2 linked regions of the Metabacillus sp. B2-18 genome follow. The main gene of each other region encodes a partner of the protein of the gene in region 2 in a complex. Links are inferred from orthologs where the notes say so. Each region holds a gene or a part of one and is shown on either strand. Other genes may lie near its edges.

Evidence for each region.
Region 1: the proteins of nusB (region 2) and rpsJ are in contact, whole or in part, in a solved structure (PDB 3D3B), measured with the Escherichia coli proteins. The link is inferred for Metabacillus sp. B2-18 from one-to-one orthologs.

Annotation. Positions count from the first base shown.
Region 1 is NZ_CP088245.1:140,259-143,392, reverse strand. What follows is about bases 179-2,975. They hold rpsJ (30S ribosomal protein S10), read right to left. Parts: upstream 1,833-2,975; coding sequence 1,524-1,832; downstream 179-1,523. Other genes in these bases: rplC (50S ribosomal protein L3), read right to left, coding at 851-1,480; rplD (50S ribosomal protein L4), read right to left, coding at 200-823; rplW (50S ribosomal protein L23), read right to left, coding at 179-200. Outside these bases: more of rplW, read right to left, coding at 1-178; tuf (elongation factor Tu), read right to left, coding at 3,099-3,134. UniProt on the Escherichia coli protein: Involved in the binding of tRNA to the ribosomes. Part of the processive rRNA transcription and antitermination complex (rrnTAC). The complex forms an RNA-chaperone ring around the RNA exit tunnel of RNA polymerase (RNAP).
Region 2 is NZ_CP088245.1:3,332,926-3,335,992, forward strand. Bases 329-3,058 are described here. They hold nusB (transcription antitermination factor NusB), read right to left. Parts: upstream 2,025-3,058; coding sequence 1,632-2,024; downstream 329-1,631. Other genes in these bases: xseA (exodeoxyribonuclease VII large subunit), read right to left, coding at 329-651; folD (bifunctional methylenetetrahydrofolate dehydrogenase/methenyltetrahydrofolate cyclohydrolase FolD), read right to left, coding at 747-1,604; LPC09_RS16960 (Asp23/Gls24 family envelope stress response protein), read right to left, coding at 2,417-2,800; accC (acetyl-CoA carboxylase biotin carboxylase subunit), read right to left, coding at 2,850-3,058. Outside these bases: more of xseA, read right to left, coding at 1-328; more of accC, read right to left, coding at 3,059-3,067. UniProt on the Escherichia coli protein: Part of the processive rRNA transcription and antitermination complex (rrnTAC). The complex forms an RNA-chaperone ring around the RNA exit tunnel of RNA polymerase (RNAP).

The sequences.
Region 1 (3,134 bases), 3.2 Mb from region 2 along the record:
CCAACACGCTTTAATTTACCTTTGTAGTTCATGATGTTTACTTTTTCAACTTTTACGCCAAAGATTGATTCGATCGCATCTTTAACTTCAGTTTTATTAGCCTTAACATCTACTTCAAACGTATATTTTTTCTCAGTCATAAGATCTGTTGAACGTTCAGTGATTACGGGGCGCTTAATAATATCACGAGGATCTTTCATTATGCAAGTACCTCCTCTACTTTTTGCACCGCAGCTTTCGTCATAATAAGCTTATCGTGGTTAAGTACATCAAGTACATTTACACCACTCGCAGTAACAACTGTTACTCCAGGGATGTTACGAGCTGATAATGCAATGTTTTCATTGTTGTCAGCTGTTACAATTAACGCTTTTCTTTCAACAGAAAGACCTTTAAGAACAGAAGCCATTTCTTTTGTTTTTGGTGCGTTAAGTGCTAAATCCTCTAAAACAACGATATCGTTGTCAACTACTTTTGATGATAAAGCTGATTTGATTGCTAAACGGCGAACTTTTTTAGGTAATTTATAAGCATATGAACGTGGAGTTGGTCCAAATACAATACCACCACCGCGCCATTGTGGAGAGCGAATAGATCCTTGACGAGCACGTCCAGTACCCTTTTGACGCCAAGGTTTGCGTCCTCCGCCTGCTACTTCAGAACGATTTTTTACTTTGTGAGATCCTTGACGTAAGGAAGCTCTTTGCATGATAACCGCTTCAAATAATACATGCTGATTAGGTTCGATACCAAATACAGAATCATTAAGTTCGATTTCTCCAACGTTTGATCCAGTTTGGTTTAATAATGCTACTTTAGGCATTACCCAATTCCTCCTTTCTTAAAGAAATTATTTAGATTTAACTGCGCTTTTCACAGTGATAAGTGCTTTTTTAGGTCCTGGTACATTACCTTTGATTAATAATAGATTGCGTTCTGCATCTACTCTAACGATCTCTAAGTTTTGAACAGTAATACGCTCTCCACCCATACGACCTGGTAATAGTTTGTTTTTGAATACACGGTTAGGTGCTACAGGTCCCATTGAACCTGGACGACGATGGTAACGAGAACCGTGGGACATTGGTCCACGAGATTGTCCGTGGCGTTTAATAGAGCCTTGGAAACCTTTCCCTTTAGAAACTCCTGTTACATCTACGATTTCACCTGCTGTGAAAATATCAACTTTGACTTCTTGACCTACTTCGATTTGCTCTAAGCTAGCTTCACGAAGTTCTTTAACGAAGCGCTTAGGTGCAGTATTAGCTTTTGCAACGTGTCCTTTTTCTGGTTTGTTAGAAAGCTTTTCACGTTTATCTTCAAATCCTAATTGAACCGCGTTGTATCCATCAGTATCAACAGATTTCTTTTGAAGAACCACGTTTGGAGTAGCTTCGATAACAGTTACCGGAATTAAATCACCGTTTTCAGCAAATACTTGCGTCATACCGACTTTTCTTCCTAAGATTCCTTTGGTCATGAGTCACACCTCCTATAAATTATCAATCATTTATTTTAAAAAATTATAATTTGATTTCAATATCAACACCTGACGGTAAGTCAAGACGCATTAAAGCATCAACTGTTTGTGGTGTTGGGCTGATGATATCAATTAAACGCTTATGCGTACGCATTTCGAATTGCTCACGAGAATCTTTGTATTTATGAACTGCACGTAGGATTGTGTATACTGATCTTTCTGTTGGTAACGGAATTGGACCAGAAACATTTGCACCAGAACGTTTTGCAGTTTCCACAATTTTCTCTGCAGATTGATCAAGAATTCTGTGATCATAAGCTTTTAAACGGATACGAATCTTTTGTTTTGCCATTATTTTCCCTCCTTTTCGCCTACTTTTAAAATAGACATTTTCTCCGCAAGAATTTTCCCTACACACGCCATGGCAAAGCGGCCGTGTGTATCGGCAACCTCCTGCTTCATCGCAGTCAAAGACCAACATTGTCTATTATACATAAAACTTATGTTAGATGCAAGAACTATTTAAAATACCTAGTTTCTTGAGCACTTTTCATATTATACATAGAATGTATAAAGATATCAAGGATATCATTGTTGGTTTATTATTCATGTATTAGAAATGTAAGTGAAATAATCTTTTTTAAAAGAAAGATCTTATTAAGATGATCATTATTCAGTCTAATTTATGTCTCAATAATCAGATACGACTTAAGAGAAAACTTATTTATATAGTAGAAATAGAATTAATTCATTTATCGAAGTACCAAGGAATATTAGATGTATGCATTTTTTGTAGGTACTCGTGCTTATTACTGAAAAGGTATAATACGAGATTTATGATTGTGGTTTATTTATGGCAATCGAAATTGATGAACTGGGTGTCAAGAGAAGTATCTTATCATATTTTTATAGGATTTGAGCAGCTTGATTGTCTTGGTGTTATTTTTATAGAGAAGTGAGTGCTCTTATGAGTTCAATTCTCATATAAATATAACCTCGTTCTTGCTTCATATTGGTAATAAGGATCATCTCTTTCTTCATTAACAATATGTTTGCTCTTCATCCATCTTATGAAGAGCATTTCTCTCTTCATTATTATCACCTTTGGTCTTCATTCTCCTTATGAAGACCATTTCTCTCTTCATTATTATCATCTTTGGTCTTCATTCCCTTTATGAAGACCATTTCTCTCTTCATTATTATCATCTTTGGTCTTCATTCCCTTTATGAAGACCATTTCTCTCTTCATTATTATCATCTTTGGTCTTCATTCTCTTTATGAAGACCATTTCTCTCTTCATTATTATCATCTTTGGTCTTCATTCTCTTTATGAAGACCATTTCTCTCTTCATTATTATCATCTTTGGTCTTCATTCCCTTTATGAAGACCATCTCTTTCTTCATCTTCACCTCCTTTGTTCTTCATTCTCCTTATGAAGACCAATTCTCTCTTCATTTTCACCTCCTTTGTTCATCATTCTCTTTAAGAAAGTTATTTTTCTACAATTAGCCATCATTTGGAGTTTCATCGAATTTATAAACTCCATTCACATTAGTGTTTAAATTTATATACAAAAAAAGACGAGCAATATATGCTCGCCTTTTATCAATTACAAATTAAGATTGGATAGAAGCTACAACGCCAGCGCCTAC
Region 2 (3,067 bases):
TTCATTAAAGGCCCAAAGCTCCTCTATAGAACCACCACCTCGTCCAACGATTAAAACGTCCAATGTTCCTAGTTTATTGGCAGTTTTAATGGCTTTTGCAACCGAAGCACCGGCTTGTACACCTTGAACAAGGGCTGGAATGAGGATTACTTTAGCTAGAGGGTAACGCCTGTTTATTGTTGTTAATATATCACGTATGGCCGCTCCAGTTGGTGAAGTTATGACTCCAACTTGATTCGGGTATTTTGGTATGGCTTTTTTATGTATTTCATCAAAAAGTCCTTCTTTTTGAAGCTTCTTCTTTAACTCCTCGTATGCTAGGTATAAGCTACCGATTCCGTCTGGCTGCATTTCCTTTACATAAACTTGATAGCCACCACTTTGTTCATAAACAGAAATTTCCCCACGCATTAATACCTTCATACCATTCTCTGGTCGAAACTTTAATGATTTATTTGCCCCAGCAAACATAACTGCTTGAATTCGTGCTTTTTCATCTTTTAGAGTAAAATACATATGACCACGGCTATGTAAATTAAAGTTTGAGATTTCCCCCTTAATCCAAATGTCTGACAAGTGTGGGTCAACATCAAATTTACGTTTGATATATTTTGTTAAAGCTGTAACAGTTACATATTTTGGTTCATTCATTTGCCTGCCTCCTTCCCTTAACAAAAAAAATTGAAGGAAGGACAGAATATGAAGTTCCATTCTGCCCTTTTTTTGAATTTCTTATTATAAGTTACTTATTTCGTTTCTAGAAATTGCTTGGCAGATTGAACAGTGTTATGCGCAAGCATAGTAATTGTCATTGGACCTACTCCACCTGGAACAGGAGTTAAATAACTTGCAACTTCTTTAGCTTCGTCAAAAACAACGTCCCCTACTAATTTTCCGGTTTCAAGACGATTAACACCAACATCAATGACAACCGCACCTGGTTTAATTTGATCGCCTTTAATAAAATTAGCTCGTCCAACAGCAGCCACCAAAATATCTGCTTCCTTTGTATAGGAAGTTAAATCTTTTGTTTTTGAATGACAATAAGTTACTGTTGCATGTTCATTTAATAATAGTTGTCCAACAGGTTTTCCAACAATATTGCTTCTTCCAACAACAACCACGTTTTTGCCAGCCATTTCTACGCCGACCGATTTTATCATTTCTACAATACCAGCAGGTGTACATGGTAAAAATGTTTCTTGCCCTGTCATCATGCGACCGATATTAATTGGGTGGAAGCCATCAACATCTTTTTGAGGTGAAATTTTCTCTACAACAGCTGTTTCATTAATATGTACCGGAAGCGGAAGCTGAACTAAAATACCATGATATTCATCATTATTATTATAGCTTTCGATCACATCAAGCAGCTCATTTTCCGAAAGACTTTCAGGGAAATGTTCTAATTTAAACCCTACACCGATTTCCTCAGCAGCTTTTTGCTTTCCTCTAATATAAGAGAGTGATGCTGGATTGTCCCCTACTAAAATAACAACAAGTTTCGGTAGCAAGCCTTTTGCTTTAATTTGTTCTACCTCAACAGCCAACTCACTTCTTTTTGTTTTAGATAACTCTTTACCATCAATTATCGTTGCAGCCATTCCTTATTCCTCCTCAATTATCCCTAATTAAATCTCTAAATTTTGTTTAATTTTAGAAAGAACACCATTAACAAACTTGCTAGAATGATCATCCCCAAATGCTTTTGCAAGTTCCACTGCTTCATCAATTGTCACATTAGCAGGTACATCTTGTTCATATTTTAGCTCATAGGCAGCCATACGAAGAATGGTTTTATCAATGTTTGCCAAGCGATCAATTGTCCAATTTACAAGATGAGGACTTATTAGCTCATCAAGCTCTTTTTCATGCTCAATTGTTCCGAAAACAAGTTGATTCATAAATTCATTAGAACGTTCTTCATCTAAAGCATGTTCAATTGCTTCATTGGGATCTGTATTACTTACATTCACTTGAAAAAGCGCTTGAAGGGCCTTTTCTCTTGCTGTTCTTCGTTTCATCCTTTACTTGCTCCTTTAATGTTAAAAAATGTCGAATGTCATAATGTGATCATAACATATCTCACAAACATATTCATTCAGAAATCACCTGTTTTTTAGGAATTCCCGAATGAAAAGGCTTTTTTCTCAAAAAACATTCGTTGTTTCTTCGATATTATCTTTTCTATCTATACGTTTATGTAAAGCATTCAAAATTGTTCTACTATCAATATAACCAGTCCTAGAGAATCTATAATCATATGATACCGAATTCATGCTAGAAAAACTTGGCTTTAACCCTGGTTTTTCTAGCACACTTACCAATAATCCTTACATCCTATCATACAAAAAAAGAAACCAAAGGAAGGTCCTTTGGCTCACAGACATGTATATCTTTATTTAGAATTAGAGCATTACATTTCTTGGTCTACTTCTACTTCATTTGCTTTTGTCTCAAATTGAACACCAACAACATGAATGTTTACTTCATTCACTTCTAATGCGGTCATATTTAACAACGCTTGGCGGATATTGTCTTGAATTTTTTGGGCAACAGTTGGAATGGAAACTCCGAAGATCATGACGCAGTATACTTCGATAATAATTCCTTCCTCAGTTAAATCAACTTTTACACCTTTTCCGTGATTTTTCTTTCCCAGTCTCTCCACAACACCTGCAGCAAAATTACCACGCATTGATGCTACTCCTTCAATTTCCGAAGCCGCAATACCTGCAATGACTTCAATTACCTCAGGAGCAATCTCGACCTTACCTAAACCGTTGTTTTCAGGATTCATCTCTAAAACATTATTAGTATCTTTCAAGAATCAGCACCTCCGAGTAATTTTATGACTCCATAACCTTATGCAATTCTAGGAATTTCGTATTAAAATCTCCACTTATAAACTTTTCATGCTCAAGCAATCTTAAATGGAATGGAATGGTTGTTGAGATTCCCTCAATGACGAATTCGCTTAATGCACGCTTCATTCGAGAAATCGCTTCTTCTCTAGTTGCACCGTAAGTAATAAGCTTCGCAATCATTGAATCATAATACGGTGGAA